4 regions of the Eubacterium sp. AM05-23 genome follow, and region 4 is predicted to be linked to each of the others. Evidence: riboswitches for the same ligand, from Rfam matches in the RefSeq annotation. Region 4 holds a riboswitch; each other region holds the start of a gene.
What was found. A riboswitch is a leader RNA that binds a small molecule or an ion and turns the genes downstream of it on or off. The one in region 4 is predicted to bind cyclic di-GMP.

Region 1: another riboswitch for cyclic di-GMP. It lies ahead of DW091_RS10255 (helix-turn-helix transcriptional regulator); the one in region 4 lies ahead of DW091_RS02570 (EAL domain-containing protein).
Region 2: another riboswitch for cyclic di-GMP. It lies ahead of DW091_RS01100 (prepilin-type N-terminal cleavage/methylation domain-containing protein); the one in region 4 lies ahead of DW091_RS02570 (EAL domain-containing protein).
Region 3: another riboswitch for cyclic di-GMP. It lies ahead of DW091_RS17000 (M60 family metallopeptidase); the one in region 4 lies ahead of DW091_RS02570 (EAL domain-containing protein).

What each region holds. Positions count from the first base shown of each region.
Region 1 covers NZ_QUDF01000006.1:201,035-206,396, reverse strand. Annotated here, with positions in the region: gene metG (methionine--tRNA ligase) at 1-696, shown strand, start outside; gene DW091_RS10260 (LTA synthase family protein) at 779-2,782, shown strand; gene DW091_RS10255 (helix-turn-helix transcriptional regulator) at 2,820-3,152, opposite strand; cyclic di-GMP riboswitch class I at 3,244-3,331, opposite strand; gene DW091_RS10250 (helix-turn-helix transcriptional regulator) at 3,423-3,758, opposite strand; gene trxA (thioredoxin) at 3,974-4,297, opposite strand; gene DW091_RS10240 (aminotransferase class I/II-fold pyridoxal phosphate-dependent enzyme) at 4,395-5,362, shown strand, end outside.
Region 2 covers NZ_QUDF01000001.1:261,307-266,668, reverse strand. Annotated here, with positions in the region: gene DW091_RS01125 (type II secretion system F family protein) at 1-144, opposite strand, end outside; gene DW091_RS01120 (four helix bundle protein) at 260-613, opposite strand; gene DW091_RS01115 (A24 family peptidase) at 712-1,485, opposite strand; gene DW091_RS01110 (type II secretion system protein) at 1,641-2,099, opposite strand; gene DW091_RS01105 (type II secretion system protein) at 2,291-2,515, opposite strand; gene DW091_RS01100 (prepilin-type N-terminal cleavage/methylation domain-containing protein) at 2,841-3,263, opposite strand; cyclic di-GMP riboswitch class I at 3,443-3,536, opposite strand; gene DW091_RS01095 (O-antigen ligase family protein) at 3,814-5,082, opposite strand.
Region 3 covers NZ_QUDF01000014.1:91,713-97,074, reverse strand. Annotated here, with positions in the region: gene DW091_RS17000 (M60 family metallopeptidase) at 1-1,745, opposite strand, end outside; cyclic di-GMP riboswitch class I at 1,863-1,950, opposite strand; gene phoU (phosphate signaling complex protein PhoU) at 2,099-2,779, opposite strand; gene pstB (phosphate ABC transporter ATP-binding protein PstB) at 2,791-3,552, opposite strand; gene pstA (phosphate ABC transporter permease PstA) at 3,564-4,769, opposite strand; gene pstC (phosphate ABC transporter permease subunit PstC) at 4,775-5,362, opposite strand, start outside.
Region 4 covers NZ_QUDF01000002.1:56,840-62,201, forward strand. Annotated here, with positions in the region: gene abc-f (ribosomal protection-like ABC-F family protein) at 1-234, opposite strand, end outside; gene DW091_RS02550 (DUF1538 domain-containing protein) at 402-1,094, shown strand; gene DW091_RS02555 (DUF1538 domain-containing protein) at 1,091-1,855, shown strand; gene DW091_RS02560 (P-II family nitrogen regulator) at 1,923-2,273, shown strand; gene DW091_RS02565 (redox-sensing transcriptional repressor Rex) at 2,433-3,077, shown strand; cyclic di-GMP riboswitch class I at 3,176-3,259, shown strand; gene DW091_RS02570 (EAL domain-containing protein) at 3,283-5,362, shown strand, end outside.

The DNA of each region.
Region 1 (5,362 bases), on a different contig from region 4:
CTGGTATCCCGAACAAATAAATACATCGATGAGACACAGCCCTGGGTTTTGATCAAAGATCCTGAAAAGAAAGCCCGGCTGGCAATGGTTATGTATAATCTGACAGAGTCTCTCAGAATAATTTCTGTGCTCGTAAGCGCTGCAATGCCGGATACCGGCGTTAAGATCGCCGATGAGCTCAAGGTGCCGGAGGAACTCAGGACTTGGGAAAGCATCCAGTCCTTTGGAAAATATCCGGACGGCATCCAGGTAGAACGCTGTGAACCGATCTTCCCGAGAATTGAAGTAAAGAAGGAAAAACCAGAGCAAAAGCAGCAGCCTAAAAAGGAAAAACAGGCGAAGAAGGAAGAAAAAACCGAGGTGCCGGAAGGTCTGATCACCATTGACGATTTTGCCAAGGTTGAGATGAAAGTCGCGGAGGTTATCTCCTGTGAACAGCACCCTGACGCAGACCGACTGCTGGTATTCCAGCTGGATCTGGGGACAGAAAAGCGCCAGATTATTTCTGGAATCGCCAAATATTATAAGCCTGAAGACCTTGTGGGTAAAAAGGTGATTGTATGTACAAATCTGAAACCAGTAATGCTGCGCGGACTGGAGTCCAACGGAATGATTCTTTCCGCTGTAAAAGGAAAAAAACTGAGTATTCTGACGGTCGACGGCGATGTGATTCCAGCCGGTGGTAAAGTAAGCTAAAAGAGTAAAACTTAATTTGTATTGAAAATGACACAAAATCTCCCGTTTAATGGTATAATATCCAGAGAACGGGAGGTTTTTTTTGGATTCTGTAATCAATTTAACAACGAGTAAAAAAAGAATATTGGCGGCGCTGGCGGCAGTGGCAGCGCTGAGCCTGAGTCTGGCGCTTTGCTACCAGATGATGGGCTTTGATGAGGGCTACCTGAATACAGCAGGGCTGTGTGTGTTTATGATCGGGCTGGCCATCTTTTCAAATATAGCGTGCCGGGAACGGGCGGCAGCTCTGTGGAACGTGCTGCTGCTTGTCCTGTCCTCAGCCTTTTCCTATACCATCTTCCAGATTTTTCAGGAAGCACCCTTCGATACGGAGGGGATCCGTTTGTTTTTAAATCTGGCCTGCTGTATGGCAGTCTATGTGTTTTTATATATTATAACCGGGCGGATGAGAACGTCTTTGATAGGCGGAGGAATTCTGATGTATATTTTTGGACTGGCTGGCTACTTTGTCCGCCTGTTCAGAGGAGATACGCTGCTCTATACGGATCTGTTCTCAGCAAAGACAGGACTCCAGGTCGCCTCAGCTTATCATTTTGAGCTCAGCGGCACCATTTTGCTTGCTGCGCTGGTTTTGACGGCGCTGTTGTTCTGGGCCTTTAAAGCAAACGGCAGCATTAACGATAAATACAAAAGCCGTAAGCTGAGGCTGACAGCTTTTGTAACACTGGCCATCACCTTTGGTCTGTTTTTTGAGACCAATGTGGAGCGGTATTATTATGCCTGGGATATGCCGGTTAACGGTTACCCCTATACTTTTACGGTCAATGCCAAGCTTTCCCATGTCAGGGAACCCGAGGGCTATGACCTGGCGTTTTTGGGCGAGAGCATCAAAAATGTTCAGCAGCCCATGACCACCGGGGCCATCGGGCGGGGCGGGACAACGGAAAAAGCCGCTGCAGGACCTGGAGTGAAAAACAATCATAAACCCAATATCATTGCCATTATGAATGAGTCCTTCAGCGATTTGCGGACCGTGGGGGATTTTTCCACCAATATTGACGTTATGCCCTTTATTGACAGCCTGCAGGAGAATACCATTAAAGGGAATCTTTATGTGTCGGTTTTCGGTGGAGGTACCTGTGACTCCGAATATGCCTTTCTGACCGGAAATACGACGGCTTATCTGCCGGAAAATGCAAGACCCTATCAATTGTATATTAAGGGTCCGGCGCCCAGCCTTACGTCAACGCTGAACTATGAGGGCTACAACAGCTATGCCATCCATCCCGGAGAGCGGAACGCCTGGAACCGTGACAAGGTTTATCCGAATTTTGGCTTTCAGCAGTTTTTCTCAGAAGAAGAATTTTTGGAATCGCAGACGCTTAGAGAAAAATGGGTCAGCGATGCGGCCACCTATGACAAGGTCATTGATCTTTATGAGAACAAGGGGGATAATCCGCTGTTTGTCTTTGATGTGACCATCCAAAACCACGCTGGCTACCAGCTGAACGCTGATGATCTTGATCCAGTGCTTCTGGAGGGGATGGAGGGAAGTTACCCCGAAACCGAGCAGTATTTATCTCTGATGCGAAACTCCGACGCAGCGTTTAAAGGTCTGATCGATTATTTCAGCGGGCAGGATGAGCCCACGCTGATAGTTATGTTTGGAGATCACCAGGCATATATTGAGCAGGCGTTTTATGAAGAGCTCATGCAGAAGCCTTTGGATCAGTGGAGCACAGAGGAGCTGCAGAAGCGTTACGTCACGCCCTTTGTCATCTGGGCAAACTATGACATCCCAGAGGCCCAGGTGGATAAGCTGAGCATAAATTACCTTTCCAGCCTGCTGCTGGAGCAGGCCGGTATCCAGGGGACGCCCTACAATGATTATTTAATGAGGCTGTCTGAGACACTGCCGGTTATTAATTCTGTAGGGATTATCGATAATGAGGAGCAGTACTTCAGAAGGGGAGACCCGACGATCCACGACCGAGAGGTTCTGGAATACCAGCAGATGCTCTACAATAATATGCTGGATACAGCAAGGCGGCGAAACGATTTGTTTTACCCGGCCGCAGACTTTTAATTAAAAAACCCGGATCTTATCGATCCGGGTTTTTTAGCTATTTTTTCAATTTAAAGCCATCAGTCATTACCTTGATGACATCGCACACGATTTTAGATTGCTCGTCGTCCAGCCCTTCCATTGCAGTGGACAGAAAGTGAATCCGGCTGGTAAAGGACTCGACGGGAAAATCGGCAAGAAGCGCGCTGACAGGAACCTCCAGTGCTTCGGAGATAGTGATGAGTGTTTCAAGTTTGGGCAGATGGGTGCCGCGTTCCAGCATGCTCAGATAATTCGGTGTAATATGAACACGTTCCGCGAGCTGGTACTGCGTCAGTTTTTTATCAAGACGGGCTTCACGAATATGCCTGCCAATAACTTTATTATCCATTGTGGTTAACTCCTCTGCGTGAGATTGGGGCAATAAAAAGACCCCGGCACACAAACCAAGGCAGGGAGATTGCATTCAGTAAGTTTAATACCCGAGCAACCGGCTGTCATTTCATCTCCTGATGAATTAGACCCTTGGCTTTGCGTCACTACCTTTCAGTAGTTTTGCCCTATTTCAAAATGATTCGGATGTATATTATTTACTATAACTCACAATGCGAATGAAGTCAATATTCAATTATAGTTTTGTCCAAGAATTTAAACAAATAATTCAGTGATTTGTTGTTTTGAAATGGTCACACATCAGTTTGACCATATCCTGCACTAAAGTGAGCTCCTCATCTGACAGATTGTCAGACGGAATGGCGAAAGAAGTGTGCGTTTCTTTGCGAGATTCTGCGTGGTCTTCCATCAGAAGATCGTCGGCTGAAACGGACAGGATATTGGCCAGATTGATAAAAGTTTCCAGCCGGGGCAGCTGCGCTCCCCTTTCAATGATACTGAGGTATGTGGGGGTGATACCGGCTTTTTTAGCCAGCTGGTTTTGTGTAAGACGGGCGTCTTTTCGAAACTGGCGAAGCCGCTGCCCGAGGTATTTACTGTTCATCTGGAGTTCCTCCCGAGTGTTTGACAGATATGATTGAAAATAAGGAATCTATAAACAATTTTCATAGTAACATATTTTTGAAAAAGGTTCAAGGATTTTCGAAATAATAGTTATAAAAATAGAATAAAAAGAGAAACGTCTTGTATTGTAAAAGAAAATTTAATAAAAAATAGTTCGATAAAAAAAGACCATGCCCGAAGCGTGGTCTGAAAAACTTATAAATTTTTTAGGGTATCAATGTATTCCTGCTTATCGCGGCTTCCCACGAAACGTTCGACTTCACTGCCGTCCTTTAAGAATACACAGGTCGGGATGCTCATGACATGAAACTGCCTGGCCAGGTCAGTATTTTCATCTACATTCAGCTTGCAGATTTTGGCGGTTGAAGGGACTTCGCCGGCGATTTCTTCGATGATCGGAAGGAGAGCCTTACAGGGACCACACCATTCAGCCCAAAAATCAACCATGACAGGGCCTTCCGTATAGTTCAGAACTTCCGATTCAAAGTTAGTCATATCGACAGAGATGATATTTGCCATCTTTTTCACTCCTTGAATTTTTTTACAGAGATTATCATATCAATAATCCATCTAAAAATAAAGGGGAAAAATCCGGATTTTATGATAAAATAAATTCATGAAAAAACGACTTTTATATACAAGATTACAAGAACTCAGTGACAGAGGGGCTTTGCGGTTTCATATGCCCGGGCACAAGGGAAATTTTTGTTTTGATAATGAAAACTGGGCAACTCTGGATGTCACAGAGATACCTGGCGCGGATAACCTGCACGATCCCTCCGATATTCTTTTAAAGGTTCAGAAAAAGCTGGCAGAAGCTTACGGGTCGGAGGAGGCCTGTATTCTGGTAAACGGCACCACAACCGGCATACAGAGTGCCATTATGGGTGTTTGCAGAGAAGGCGAGAGCCTTCTGGTGCCGTTAAACTGCCACCGTTCTGTTTATGCAGGGCTGGCCCTGGGCAGGATAAAAGGTGTTTATTTTGAACCGGAATACGATGCGCGGCTGGGCTTTGGAAAATGTATTTCTCTGGAACAGGTAGAAAAAAATCTGCGGGAGCACCCAGAGGTAAAGGGGATGATACTGGTCAATCCCACCTATTATGGCACGGTCAGTGATGTTGCTGCCATTGCAGAGCTGCTTCATAAAAAAGGCAAGGTGCTGATCGTGGATGAAGCCCACGGGGCACACCTGAAGTTTTGTGCTGAGCTGCCGCCGGACGCGGTGAGCTGCGGAGCAGATATTGTCATTCAGAGCACGCATAAGCTTTTAAGCGCTTTTACCCAGAGCTCTCTGCTTCACATGCAGGGGCCCCTGGTAGAAAGAAGCCGTGTTAAAAAATTTCTGGCCATGCTTCAGTCCTCCAGTCCCAGCTATCTGCTGATGATGAGTGTGGAAAACGCGGTGGACGAAGCTTGCGAAAAGGGAGAAACTGTTTTTAAAACCATTGCGGAGCGTTGGGATTTTTATCAGAAACGGACAGGGGTGGGCGACTGCATTGCTCTGTATACTCCGGAGGATGGGCAGCCCTACGATAAAAGCAAGTGGCTGCTGATGGTAAAGAACGGAAAGGGCACTGCTGT
Region 2 (5,362 bases), on a different contig from region 4:
CTCCATGTTCTTCATCTTGTAGGCTTTCTTTTCCGTATCCACCTCACGGCACTCAAGCAGAAATTCATCCTTTTCCCGCAAAGCCTTACGCAGCGTGCTCTCGTCAATGGCGTCCGCCATTCCATTTACTATTTTTGAGTTCATGTTTTTTGCTTTATACTTAAACTTTGGCAAAGTTCGCTACGCTCCTTTTCCTGAGGTTGAAGGTGGAAGGTGGAAAGTGGAAGGTTCAGGAACAAATTCGCTTTGCGAATTTGATTTATATTTTTTCCTTAGTGGTCTTAACAATATTGGAGAGTGTTTTTTCAATGATAACACACTCTTTATAGATACCTTCACTCTTTTCTTCAGTTAAATAACCTGTTGCTATTAATAATTTAATCCAATATTTTGTCTCAGAAGCTTCCTTCAAAGCAATGCTCATTTTGGCTAAAAAGTCTTTCTTACTCTGCGCCTGCTGCGCTTCTGTAACATTTGCGCCAATGCTTGTACCACTTCGCAAAAGCTGTTTTGACAATACAAATTCTTTATGCGTTGACGATAAAAACTGATAACACCGTATAATACGAACGGCAAACTGAAAGCTCCGATCCACTATTTTTTCATCCGCCATGCAGGCCTCCCGCATCTTTAGCGGCCAAAGGCCGCAATCCAATCAAATTTTCTTTTGAAAATTTGTTCCAAAACCTTCCACCTTCAACTTTCCACCTATTAAAGTCCAAAAAAATCCAAATACCAAAAGATAATCTGCATTCCCCACAGCATGGATACCAAAATCCCCCCCGAAAGGTATGGGCCAAAGGGCATGTGCTTTTCCCCGCTCTTGCGGATAAGCTTGATGGCGCCGGCGATGCCGCCCAGCACCAGGCCGATAAAGGTGGCCAGCAGGGTGCAGGGCCAGCCGAGGAGAAACCCGGCCACAGCCATCAGCTTGACGTCGCCGCCGCCAAAGCCGCCGGGGATAACCAGGGATAACACCAGCATGGGGACCGATATGACAAACACACCGATTACCCGGGAAATAAGGCTGGGCTCCAGAAATACAAAATAGCTTGCCGCCGCGGGAATGATCAAAGCGATGACCAGACCGTTCGGAATGGTCATGGTATCGAAATCAATGAGGGTAACCGCCAATAAAATGGCCGCCACCGCAAACCCAACCACAGCCTGAAAGCCAAAATCGTAGTGCCAGGCCATGAGCAGGGCCAGCAGCCCGCCGCACAACTCCGTGAAAAAATACCGCGGCGCAATCTTCGCCCCGCATTTCCGGCATTTTCCCCGCAGCCAAAGATAGCTGAGCAGCGGGATATTATCATAAAACGCAATGGGCTTGCCGCAGTTTGGGCAAAAGGACCGGCCCCTGGCAATGGAAATACCAATGGGCACCCGGTAGACCACCACATTCAAAAAGCTGCCAATCATACAGCCAAAGATAAAGACAAAGGCATACAATACAAAATAGATTAAGGTTAAAGAATCTTCCAAAGATGAACCTCCAGGCTTTTTAGTGAATAGTTGATAATGGATAGTTGATAGTTACGGAACAAATTTGCTTTGCAAATTTGATTTGAATTCAAAATCACAGAGTGATTTTGTTCCTTAACTACTCACTATCAACTATCCACTGCTATTATCATTCGCTACTTGACGTCTGTTTCTCCTTTGTAGGCTGAAACTTCCTTCCCGTCAACCACAACGCGCTTTCCTGGTTCAATTATAACATTGATGTTATTTTTAATCATCTCAATTTTATCAATGGTACCGTCCCGGTTGTCGTCCACAATGGTCAGCTTTGTAACCCCTTCGTAGATGTTGTCCGGCCCCACCAGATCCCGAAGGTCGTTCGCGTCTGGTATGCGGTAGGGGTTTTCCGCTGTTTCGGCGGATTTAAACTCTGTGGCCCGTATCTGAGCCGCCAGGTAGATGGTTCTGGCCTCGGCAATAGCAGCGTCCTTTTTGGCGTCATCGATAAAATGGAGGTACCCCGGAATGATGAGCACTGCCAGCAGGGCAATGACCACAATAACGGTGATGAGCTCCATCATGGTGAAGCCAGAGGGGCTTTTGATGAGAATTTTAAGTTTGCGGCGAAGGGTCATGGGGGCACCTCTTTTTTCAATGGAGAATTGAGAATGCAGAATTGAGAATTAAATGTGCAAATCCGCATTGCGGATTTAATTCTAATCAGTTTTGCCTTTAGCAAAATTGTTCCTGTAATTCTCCATTTTCAATTCTCCATTCTCCATTGATTAACTTTTCGGGTTTTCGGGATACGGGTTGGAGGGTTATTTTATTTTTGTGACTTCGGCGGAGCTACCGCTTGCGCTGCCACATAAACCTCTCTGGCTTCTACAATGGCGGCTTTTCCTTTGGCGTCCTCCACAAACCCCAGCATGGCAGGGATGGTAAAGGCGGCTAAGATGGCCAGAATCACCAGTACCACAATCAGTTCGACCAGGGTAAAGCCCGAACGGGACTGCGCGCTGTTCTTTAATCTTTGCTTTAGAAAATTCATTTTCCTGCCCCCTGTTCAGAAAATCGGAATCCTGCTGTGCCATTCTTTATTCTTCATTTTCCACTGAAAAACCCCTCCCGAAATCCTGAAAAGCAGTTGATCGTTGATAATGGACAGTTGATCGTTACAGAACAAATTTGTTCCATAACTATCCACTATCAACGATCAACTGTCCACTATATTTAGTTTTTTCTTTCGGCAATAAAAAAAGCGCCTGAGAAAATGGGAGAAAAGGCCGGCTGCGGCGCTGCAAGCTCGGCCTTGATTATTTACTTTTTTAAAAAGCAACAGGTATATCTTTATTTTTTACTAAACATTTATCGTTTTAATCTTTTTTAATTACTGCATTGCCCCCGGATACTGTTTCATCAATCGTAACTGTGAATCCACCGTCTTTATATTCTACTTTTGCTATTCTCGAGCCATCACCTACTGTAATAGTCCACGTAGCACTTGCGGGGATATCGCTGTTTAATTTATCTTTTACAGCAGTAGCCGCTGTACTAGTGTCACTGCTTTTAATCACGAAAGTATCCGCAAGTGTTTGTTCTGTAGCTACAGTCTGTCCTGCCAAATATACTTCTCTTGCTTGTGAAACATAAGCTTTACCTTTTGCATCTTCAATAAACCCCAACATCGCCGGAATCGTGAATGCCGCTAAAATCGCCAAAATAACCAATACTACAATCAATTCTACCAAAGTAAAACCTTTACGGTTTTTCTTCAGCTTGTTAATCATCTGAATCATTTACATCTCTCCTTTTATGTTCTCTTGTTTACCTTTAAATATAAACCTTTATTTTAACCGTCCGCGCCATGACGGTTATAAACATTGTCATTACCTGCCCCAGATGTCCTTTTTGTTAAAGGCTGCTCAAAAAATAAAAACAGCCGGAAACCAAACAGGGGTTTTCGGCCATCCACCGTTTTGGCAGCTGGCTGTCATATCGGCCTGGAGCTGCCGACGTAGACCCTGTAGTTTTGCGCCACGGGCTTTCGCGCCGCTTTGCCTTTTGAACAATTCTATTCTACAACTGATTCGGACATTTGTCAAGAACTATAAAAACCAGTTACTTTTAAATATTCTAAAAGGTTCATGTCATTCACCATTAATACAGGTTTGTACACTTTTAAAACCATACAAATCTGCATTTTTCGCTTTTCTTATAGCTATAAGTTATTATAAATGCTGTTTCATTTACCACCAACATTAAACTAATGGTAAAAACAGCACAATTTGAGTAAAACACTCAATCTTTTTCAAAATTTTTTCAATTTTTTATTTCCTTAAATCATATTCAAATTTGATGGATTTTATTGCTCAACCGCACCATTATTCCGCAAAATATCCAGAAAACAGGCGCCACGGTCACCACAGAGATGTTGAAACAGGAAGCGGCCATATAAGCGGCCACGCTGCAGACAAGCGGTATAAGCATGGGAGACTGCCGCCAGCTTTTAAAGCCCTGGTACAGCGTCGTCCCCTCAAAGGCCAGATAAATGAAAGCCGCAGGGATTCCGCTGCTCACAGCAATGTGCAGGTACTCGTTATGGGCACGGTCGATGACCAGGTGGTGTCCGGTCACCCTTACAATATCACGCTCAAAATACTGGCCCATCACCTTGCCCAGGGTCTCAATGCCAAAGCCAGTCAGGGGACGCAGCTTGATAAGCTCTAGGGTTTTTGACCAGATAAAAAGCCGGTATGATCCGCCCTTTTCCCAGTCGTTTCCCTTGATGATCTTCGACAAATCCGTAAAAACACTGAGAAACCGCGCGCCAAAACCTGTATTCACAAACAGGAAAATAAAGGTTAAAAGCACAAACACACCGCTCGCCACTGCGAAACGGCAGCGGTTTTCTTTTTCTCTCAGCAGAAACATGCCCAGCAGCACATACCCCAGAAAGCTGCCAATCCAAGCGCCGCGGGTATTGGTGCACAGCAGGCAGAAATAGACCAGCCCGCAGGGCAGAAGGTAAGCCCTTGGCCCTTTGATAAAGGCGTATAAGAGAATTGGCAGCGCCAATGTCAAAAATGAGCCCAGAAAATTAGGGTTGCCGATGGTAGCATAGGATGCGCCTGGGCCGCCGTACATTAAAGGGTCCTGTGGCTGAAAATCCAGCCCAAATTTCTGAAAGATGCCATAAACAGCCACACAGGATACGCCCACGGCGTATAACCGTACATGCCAGCGCTTAAAGGTATAGAAAAAAGCCCCCAGCATCATTAAAATACCATAAAACAAAATAGCGGAGTAGCTCTCCAGCCGAAAGGATCGCCCCTTAAGCGACAGCATGATATCCGTCGAAAAGGGAAGCGTGACGGTTACGCACAACAGGTACAGCAGCACCAGCTTTACCGGCAGCGGTATTTTAGGCTTCTCGCTAAAATATGCGGTAATGGGCCGCACATATAAAAGCAGCAGACCAAAAACCAGTACCTCAATGGTCATCAGCTTTGGCATATACAGGGTATCGCCAAAGGGCGGCACAATGATCAGCGGCACTGCCCCGGCAATAATGGCCAGTACTGTGGAGACTGCTGTTTGAAGTTCGAATTTTCTCATTGTTTTCCTCAACATCTGTTTTTTAAATTGTAGCATATTTTATTCATAAGCACCTCTTGAATTGTCAATTTTATATCTCTGCTTGCTACACCCCGCTAAAGGCGGATCTTTCTCAAGCTTTATTTGCTCAATTTACGGGTATTTCTAAAGAACCGTAGAAGCCTGGAAAGCTGGGCCCAACACACCAAAAGGCGCCGGCGGTTATTGCCGGCGCCTTTTCGGGATTTCGGGATGTGTTTTAAAGGATTTATTTAATCAAATGTGCAAGGCACATTTGCAC
Region 3 (5,362 bases), on a different contig from region 4:
CGGTAATAGACATTGTATCCGGTAGAATTTTTCTGTTTTTCCCAATTGACAGTGATCTGGCGGTATCCGCCTTTTAAGGTTATACCCTCTGGCCTTTCAGGCACTGAGGTTGGCATTGGCGTTCCGATAACCGGAGCGCTGAAACCACTTTCCCAATTTCCGCTTTCGGAACGGTTAACCGACTGTACTGAAATTTTATATGCCACAAAATTGATTAAATCGTTAATTGTCAGAGAAGTTCCATCCACTGCAGTCAGCGTAGTCTCATTTTTACCGGTTGTAGGGTTTGTAAAACTCATCTTTACTTCATAGCCGGTTACATTAGGCTGTGCCTCCCAGCTGACCGTCAGACTTTCGTTGCCAGAAACCACTTTGACATTTGCAGGTATGCTCGTAACCTGCTCAACGATTTTATCCTTGGTATTATTTAAAAATTCAACTTTTGAGATTTCCGCAAGATTGCTGCTCGCCTTATTGGTCTCTGTCACAAAGATGGTAACCTTTTTGATGGCTACCTGTTTATCCAAATTAATGACAATGGTCGACGGGGAAGCTTCATCGGTTAAAAAGAGATAATCCACCTTGTCCTGGAGGTCAAAACTATGGGTTTCTTTTTCCCCGAATTCATCGACCACCTCAACACGTCCCCTTCTGGGCGCATTTTCAAGGCCTAGTTCATTGGGGGCAATCCGCAGTTCTGTTGCCTTGACGGGTTCCTGCATGACAAGCGGAATCTCCAGCGGCGCTTCCTCAGAAATCACACCTTCATCCTCTTTGGCGAACTGGACTGATGCTGCCTGGTCAGAAGCCGTGCTGAAAAGCTGAGCAATATCACCGCTTTTAACCACGACAGGATTGGATACATTTTTTTCAATGACCACATTTCCCGGATCCACAATCGGGGACGTATCACTGATCTGTACCTTTTCGGCATCATAGGCCTCGCCCATATTTTCCTGCAGATAGACCAGATCGACAATATCGACAAGTCCATCTCCATTAAGATCATAATCGGTTTCGGAGGAGCCCAGCTTTTTCATGACAGCGTCGTAGTCGGCATCGTCAATAATACCGTTACTATCTACGTCTCCAGCTAAAACTGCACCGTCCATAAACTCGACACGTTTCGAGCTTCCCTCAAGGCGTACCCGTGCCTGCACAGGGATTATCCCCATATCCGAAACAGTTATTGTATAGTCGCCGACTGGCAGATTATACAAATTGACATTGGCAAAATAAATTTTTGCATCTGGGTTTTGTGCATCGTAAAAAACATTGCTGCTCTCCCTGTTATCGGAGGCTTTATCAAAAAGCAAGGTTTTGTACTGAATGCTCCTGCCGCCAAAATCAGTTAAGGTTTTTTCATTTACGATATCTTTTAATAGGATTGCCTTTACGGTGCCGTCATCGGAAGCCAGTGTCAGGACAGCGGTTTCAAGCAGCTTTGTCTTGGGCTGGGTAAAATGGATTTCCACCTCCATATTCCCGACAAGTTCCGCGGATCCGCCAGTGCGGATCATGCTGTCTTTTTCATCTTCCGCCTGCGGCTCTGAAGCTTCATCTGCCAAAGAGGAGATGACCTCCAAGGCTTCCTCTGGCCCGGCCTCTTCCTGATTTTCTGTCACAATATCCGTTTCCGCAGTTTCGGAGGAGGTCTCCTGTACAGTTTCCTCTGCCAAAATGGATATCGGAAAGCTCGCAAACAGCATCACAACGGACATAAAACAAGCCAACCATTTTTTCATGTTCTTTTCCCTTTCCTTATTCTGATGAATGATCTTTAATTAATCCTGTTTCTAAAAATAAAAAACGGCTGCAAAAGGGCGCAGCCGTGGGGTATCCACCTACTAATCATGGATTACTGTAGCAACTGGCTGCCATCGTCGTTTAACGGCTTTAGGCCCTTTAGTTTTGCGTCTCTGCCTTTCAGCAGATTTGCCCTTTTTACGTATTAAAAACGTTATTAAATTAAAATCAGTATAGATTATGCCTCATTATATCAAGCACGATTCTTTTCGTCAAGATTCTTTGATTATTTTGCATAAATAAAAAAAGACCAGCGCAAAAATCTACTCTGGTCCAGGATAAAACCTATGGTTTATTCGTCCTCTGGGATTGTATTTAAGTCATTAAAATCCATATAATTTCCAGTGACAATAAAATAGACGGTCTCAAAAATATTAGTGGCATGATCACCAATTCTTTCCAAATGGCTCCCTATAAAAGAAAAGCTCATAGCCTGAAGCGCCATTTCCGGATTTTGGTTGATCTCTGCGATACAGTCGCTGTGCAGGGTATTGTTCAAACGGTCGATTTCATCCTCATAGCGGATCACATCATCCATCTTGCTGATATCCTCGTCAATATAAGCCTGAATACACATTTTAAGCTGATCTTCCACCATCTTTGCCATCTGCGGGATATTGTCCAGTTTTTTATAGTACTCTTCCTTACGCAGGCAGATCACCTTTTGGCAGATATTCACCGCCAGGTCAGCGATTCTTTCAAGATTTGTAATAATTTTATAGGTGGAGGAAAGTCTTCTCAAATCCCCTGCGACGGGCTGCTGCCTCGCAATCACCTCGCTGACAATCTGCTGAAGCTGGATTTCCTTTAAATCCACAATGTCATCCCGGCTGATGACGCTTCTGGCCAGCTTGACATTTTGTTCTTCCAGCGCCGTAATCGAATCCGACAGCATGCGTTCTGCCTGGGAAGACATCAATAAAATTTCATTCTTAATGGTTTTTAATTCTTCGTTATAAACTTCTCGCATCATTCGCTCCTTTATCAACCGAATCGGCCGGTAATATAATCCTCAGTCCTTTTATCTTCTGGATTCATGAAAATAGTATTTGTCTCATTGTACTCAATAATTTCTCCCATAAGGAAGAAAGCGGTTCTGTCTGAAATTCTGGCAGCCTGCTGCATGGAATGTGTGACGATGATAATGGTGTAGTCCTTTTTAAGCTCCTCCATCAAATCTTCAATTTTTGAAGTAGCGATTGGGTCAAGGGCCGAGGTTGGCTCATCCATCAGGATAACCTCTGGCTGCATGGCGATGGTCCTGGCAATGCACAGACGCTGCTGCTGCCCACCGGAAAGGCCGAGGGCGGATTTGCCCAGACGGTCGCTGACTTCATCCCACAGAGCCGCTCCTACCAGACTGTCGTGTACAATTTTATCAAGTTTCTTCTTATCTTTCAAGCCCTGGCATTTTGGACCATAGGCGATATTATCGTAGATACTCATCGGAAACGGGTTAGGTTTTTGGAAAACCATGCCCACCTTTGTTCTGAGCTGGATAACGTCCGTATCTTTTTCATAGATATTTTTACCGTCAAAATTCAGGGTCCCCTCGATACGAACCGAGTCAATTAAGTCATTCATGCGGTTCAGACAGCGCAGAAATGTAGATTTTCCACAGCCTGACGGGCCGATAAAAGCGGTCACTTCATTTTCATAAATATCAATATTGATTTTTTTTAAGGCCTGAAAATCACCATAATACAAATCCAGATCCTTCACATCAAATTTTTTCTTCTTATCCATTTTAACCTCGTCTATTTTTTATGGGCAACATCCAGCTTGTCCGCTGCCAGTCTTGATAAAATATTCAATACAATGACAATCAATACAATAATAATACCAATAGCACAGGCCAGTTCGATATTTCCTTCCTCTTTAGCCACATAGTAGGCCTGAACCGTCAGTGTGCTCCCCGGCGAAAGCAGCGTTCCCGGAATCTGCGCAACGGTGCCCGCAGTGAGCAGCAGCGCCGCAGATTCGCCGATCACACGGCCAATACTTAAGAGCACCGCCGTCACAATACCGGGGACTGCAGATGGCAGCACGACCTTAAACACGGTCTGCAGCTTTGTTGCCCCAAGAGCCAGGGAGCCTTCGCGGTAACTGACCGGGACGGTTTTCAGGGCTTCCTCTGTACTCCGTATAATGACCGGAAGCAGAATAATCGCCACGGTTAAGCTCCCTGACAGTAAGGATATTTGAAATTTGAGCGCGACCACGAAAAACGCCATACCAAAGAGACCAAAAATAATAGAAGGTATCCCCGACAAGCATTCCGTTGCAAAGCGAATCGCGTTGACCAGTCGGCCAGGCTTGGCGTATTCCGTCATATAGATGGCTGCTAAAATACCGATCGGCAGCGCGATAACCAATGACAGAAATACCATGTACAGCGTTGTGACGATATTGCTGAAAATCCCGCCGCCCGGATTAACCACTTTCAGCTTAAGGGTACCGCCGCCATTTTGTACCAGCTGAGCAATCTCTTCCAATGATAAATCCGACACCTCGGCGCCGTCCACACTTTCAAGCACATAGTCGGTCTTAACCGCCGTGCCCCTTCCGGTTGTGTCCTTAGTGGCGTTTAAGCTCGAGTCCTTTTCGATATAACTGAAAATCACCTGCTTGTGCTGATCGTTTCGTTTTGAATAATCAACCTTCATAATGGCCGCTCCCAGAGACTCGATATAAAGCGGCTCGCCGTCTGGTGTTTCATACTTTTTATAGTAATCCGATTTTGACAAAAGGTCTGCTTCATTGATCGAAAGGGGTACATCTTTCTTTTCCACCATCTGATAGCCCACCTTATCGTTAAAATCGCGAGTGATAAAATTCCAGTCCACCATGCCAATCCCTTTAACAAAGATAAAGCCAATAATAAACAACAAGATGCCAAGCGTGATGGCTGTGGCCGCGTAGATAACGCCTTTCACACAATTGTCTTTTACTTTTCTGCTCATGCTTCTCAGCCTCCAATTTTTGATTCGACGAATTTATTAACGACAAAATTGATGATCATAATAAACACAAACAGGACCACACCGGTTGAGAACAGAAGCTGCTGGTGCACACCGGAGGCGTAGCCCATTTCAAGCGCAATGTTCGTGGTTAAAGGGCGAATCTGATCAAAAAGACTGGTCGGAATACCCGCGATCGGGTTGCCGCACACCAGCATAACCGCCATGGTTTCCCCGATGGCCCGGCCAATCCCCAAAATAATACCTGTAATAATACCCGATTTAGCCGCTGGAATAACCACCTTGAAAATTGTCTGAATCTTAGACGCACCCAGGGCCAGGGAACCCTCCCGATAGGCGTCGGGAACGGCGGATATGGAGGTTTCCGAAATGCTGACGACTGTGGGCAGGATCATAACCGCCAGAACGATGATTGTCGCCAAAAGGGACTCACCCTGTGCCATGGGCGAAATCTTTAACACATAAGGGACGATAATCCCGAGGCCAAACACACCGTAGAGCACCGAAGGAATTCCGGCCAACAGTTCAACCGCAAAACGGACTATTTTTCCAATGCGGGTACCTGCCAATTCAGA
Region 4 (5,362 bases):
CGCTTTAAAATCAGCTTCCTGGGCCAGATAGCCAATGGTAAGGTTGGATTTTTTGCTGATGACGCCGCTGTCGGGGGTAAGCCTGCCGGCCAGTAGCTTGAGAAAGGTGGACTTGCCTGAGCCGTTGCGCCCCACCAGGCCGATCATTTCCTTTTCCTGTATGGAGAGGCTCAGTTTGTTAAAAATTTCATTGATGCCGTAACTAAAACTAAGATTTTCAATATTTATAAGCATAGGGTTTTCTGCCTGTTCTTTCCATAGTATTCCTTATATATGATACCAAAAAAGAGGGGGTGTGTCGACTGCGGACAGAGTCAGGGAAAAGAAATTTGCAAAATGATGAATATTTTGCATCTAAATGGGTATAAAAAGAACGTATTCCAAAATGAGGAGGAGGTTTGATGAGAAAACTGCTTAATAGCTTTAAAGAAGTCCTTGTATCAATTTTACCGATGACGGTTTTGATTTTGATCATCAGTGGTATCTGGGCGCCCTTCACGCCTGAGATGCTCGCGTCCTTTATCGGCGGCGCCATCATGATGATGATCGGCATGGCGCTTTTTTTGTTTGGCGCGGACATCTCCATGATGGAGGTTGGTGAGCGTGTGGGAAATTTTCTGGTTTCCCGGAGAAGCTTGAAAATTCTGATTATCGCCGGCTTTTTTGTGGGCATGTTTGTGACCATTGCCGAGCCGGATGTGCAGGTGCTGGCTGGCCAGGTGGCAGCAGTCTCGGAGGGGACCATCAACCGGACGATGCTCATCGCTGTGGTCGGCGTTGGGGTCGGTATTTTTCTGGTTATCGCGCTGCTGCGCTTTGTTTTTCAGATGAAGCTGTACCATATCCTGATCATTGGATATATCGCTGTTTTTGCCCTGTCCTTTTTTACGAACCCTGAGATGGCGCCAGTAGCCTTTGATTCCGGCGGCGTCACTACTGGTCCCATCACAGTGCCCTTTATACTGAGTCTGGGCAGCGGGATCACCAGCGGCGTAAGAACCAGCAGGGAAGGAACAGACAGTTTTGGGATGGTTGCCCTGTCCTCGCTGGGACCGGTGTTGGCCGTCATGATTTTGGGGGTGATCTTCAGATGAGCCTGATCAATCATTTATTTCACGGTATGCCGGAGGTGGCATGGGAGGTTTTTCTGGCCATCCTGCCCATTGTTTTGATTTTTCTGTTTTTGAACGTCATTGCGCTGCGGCTGCGGGCTCCTATTATCAAGCGGATTATAGGCGGCTTTGTGGTGACTTACCTGGGGCTGGTGCTGTTTCTCCAGGGCGTAAACATTGCCTTTGTACCGGCCGGCGAATTTTTGGGCACAGCCCTTGCAGAGCTTGAGTACAGCTGGATTCTCATTCCGCTGGGCTTTGCCATCGGTTTTCTGGTCGCCTTTGCCGAGCCAGCCGTCCAGGTCATGGTAAAGCAGGTTGAGGAAATGACCAGCGGCGCCATCAAAGCACGCGTTATGCTGCTTGCGATCTCGCTGGGCGTGGCGTTAGCGGTTATGACGGCCATGATCCGGCTGCTGGCCGGTATTTCGCTCTGGTGGATTTTGATTCCGGGCTATATACTGGCCTTTATTCTCGGCCGCTTTGTGGAGCCGAATTTTCTGGCTATGGCCTTTGATAACGGCGGCGTAGCCACTGGCCCCATGTGCTCGACCTTTATTCTGTCTCTTTCAGTGGCTGTGGCGGGCGCGACGCCAGGACGAAATCCGCTGCTGGACGGCTTTGGCGTGGTAGCGCTGATTGCCCTTGCGCCGATTCTGACAACCCTGCTTCTGGGCTTCTTTTATAAGCAGAAGGAGGCCTACAGGAAAAGGCAGTGTGAAAAGCAGCCGCGTGATTCTTAACCGGTATTGACAGAAGATTTTAATCATATATAATATGTAGATTACTTAGCGAATGATGGAGGAAAAAATGGAAGACAGAAATAAGATTAAGACCGAACTGATTGTGGTGATTGTGGAAAAAGATATGTCCGGCGAGGTCATTGACGCGGCCAAGCAGGGCGGCGCTGACGGAGCGACCGTTATGTATGGCCGCGGGTCCGGCATCCATGAGAACGCCCGGTTTTTCGGCATCACCATTGAGCCTGAAAAGGAGATCGTTCTGATTCTGGTGGACGCGTCCATAAGGAACGCGGTGCTCTGCTCGATCCAGAAGAAAATCGAAATCGACAGGCCGGGCATGGGCATTGCTTTTGTGCTGGATGTGGCCAAGGTGATTGGCAGCCCGCACCTTAACTTGATGTCGGACATCACCGATTAATTGCTTTTAAAGACACCCCGAAGGCGCTTGTTTGCCCGGTTTCTGAAGGAATTAAAAAACTTTGACACTTTTTTAATTAATTCGACCATAAAAATTGACGTTTTTTTAACAACTTGATATAATAAAAAGGATAAGTACGACGCAGGAGGGGAGTGCAGAATGCAAACTTTTTCAAAAAGGGTATCGATGACAGTTGTTAAGCGTCTGCCCAAGTATTACCAGTATTTAACCGATTTACAGGATCAACATATTGAAAAAATCTCGTCTAAGGAGCTGGCGGCTATGATGGGGCTGACCGCCTCGCAGATCCGGCAGGACCTGAATTCCTTTGGCGCTTACGGACAGCAGGGCTACGGCTACAAGGTAAAAGAGCTGAAGGAGGCCATTCGCAAAATTCTGGGGCTTGATCTCCAGTATAACTGCATTATCATCGGTTCTGGGAACCTGGGACATGCCATTGTCAATTACGAGCGCTTTAAGGAAGAGGGCATTCACTTCAAGGCCATGTTCGACGTGGATCCGGATCAGATTGGCAAAAAGGTCGGAGACGTGACCGTGTACCACATGGACGATCTCGACGCCTTTGTGGCGCACCATAAGATTGATATCTGTATCCTGAGTGTACCGCAGAAGGTCGGGCAGGAAACCACAGACCGTGTCGTAGAGCTCGGGATCAAAGCGATTCTAAACTTCGTGCCTCTGGACCTGACGGTGCCGGACGACGTGGTGGTAGAGAGTGTGAACATCACCGACAGTCTGTTTACCTTAACCTACCTGATTAACGAAGAGGAAGAGAACGAATAACCAGAAATACCAGCAGGCTTAAGCCTGCTTTTTTGGTGGAAAATAGGAGTTGTGTTTCAAAAAAATCTATTATATAATAGAGTAAAATATAAACGAGATTAATACTAGGGCAAATCTGCTGAAAGACAGAGACGCAAAGCTACAGGGCCTAAACATACATTGTAGGGTAGCCAGCTGCAGTTAAACCCATAACAGGAGCTGTAAAATGGCAGGAAAAAAGACAAACGAAACCATTGAAAATAATGTTTATAACGTAGCTTTGCGTAATATTTACGACGAGCTCTATGAACTGAACATTACCAAAAATCATTATCGGATCATCTACCATGTAGAGGGTAAATATGTGACGCCGCCAGAAGACGGCGCTTTGACAGACGGTATTGCCGATGTGGCAGCGCACATGATTCACCCGGAGGATTCGAGACGTTTTTTGGATTTTTTTGATATTGATAAAATACACGCGGCACTGGCTTCCGGAAAGACCAGCGTCATTGGAGAGTTCCGTAAGCTTTGGGAGGACGGCGCCTATCACTGGGCCTCGCTGACCGTTTTTCCAGCGGATATTGAAGGCGAGGAGGATGAGATCCTGCTCTGCTTTATCATGGATATTGATTATAAAAAACAGCTGGAAGCCGTTGAGAAGGAAAACCAAAGCCTTCAGAAAAAGCAGATGGATGACGAGCGTTACCGTCTGGTGATTGGGCAGACAAACACCCTGGTATTTGAGTGGAACCCAGAGACCGGAGAGCGCTATTATGCGCCCCGGTTTTCGGAAAATTTTATGGGCAGCTATGACGGCCGGGACATCAAGGAAATCTGGCTTGACGATGGGGTCGTCCACCCCGGCGATATTGAAATATTAAAGCAGAAAATGAGCATGGACGCCATCAGCAACGGGCAGGTAGAGCTGGAAATCCGGCTCTGCAATAAGAAAGGCCGCTATATCTGGTGTAAAATTGTATTTAATGTGCTTTACAATGAGGATGGCGGCATCAGCCGGGTGATCGGTACCCTGAACGACATCGACGAATCCAAGCGCGCGCACGAAACCCTGAAGTACCGGGCAGAGTTTGATATGTTAACCGGTATCTATAACATCAATACCTTTTATTCCCGGGCAGAAAAGCTGCTCAGGGAGCATCCGGAGCAGAAATATGCCGTGGTGCGCCTGGATGTCAACCGCTTTAAGTTTATCAATGATCTGTACGGACGGGAGGAGGGAAACCGGCTGCTCCGCTTTATGGCAACTGTTATTTCGGGCCATATGGGGCCGATGGACGCTTTTGGGCGCATGAACAGCGATGTGTTCTGTCTCTGTATGTCCTATGGTTCGGGTGAGCCACTGCTCAGGCGTATTCAGAAAATACTGGCGGAGATCAACCAGTATTCAGAAACCTATCAGGTTATGCCCTCCTGCGGTATCTGCATTGTGAGGGACCGGAATGTCCAGATCAGTATCCTATGTGACTGGGCAAACCTGGCCCAGAAGACCATTAAAGGGAGCCTCATCAAGCAGTGGGCCTTTTACGATAAAAAGCTGAGAGCCAAACAGATTGAGGAGCAGCGGATCGAAAACGAGATGGACGACGCGCTGAAAAAGCACCAGTTCAAGGTGTATCTCCAGCCCAAACACAATGTGCAGACAGGCAGCGTGATCGGTGCGGAGGCGCTGGTGCGCTGGGATCATCCTGAAAGAGGGTTCCTGACGCCCTACCGTTTCATCCCGCTTTTTGAGCGCAACGGCTTCATCATCAAGCTGGACGAATACGTCTGGGAGGAAACCTGCCGGATCATTAAATCCTGGCTGGACAGGGGGATGGAAGCAGTTCCGGTGTCGGTTAATGTGTCCAGAGTGCAGGTATATAACCCGAATTTTTATAAAAAGCTGCTGCATATTATAAGACGCTACGATATTCCCAAGGCGCTTTTAGAAGTCGAGCTGACTGAGAGCAGCTTTGTAGAGAACACGGTGGATTTGTACCGCGGCATGGAGCGGTTGAGAGAGGAAGGAATCTCCTTTTCAATGGACGATTTTGGATCAGGCTATTCCTCGCTCAATATGCTCAAAAATGTACCAGTCAACACCATTAAGCTGGACCGTGAGTTCTTTAACGAGAGCGTGGCGACCCAGAAAGGTAAAACCATCATTGAGCATACCATCGGCATGATCAACGACCTGGAGCTTCAGGTCATTGCCGAGGGCGTAGAAACGGGCGATCAGGCAGGCTTCCTGAATGCCTGCGGCTGCCAGGCTGCCCAGGGCTACTATTATTCCAGACCCATGC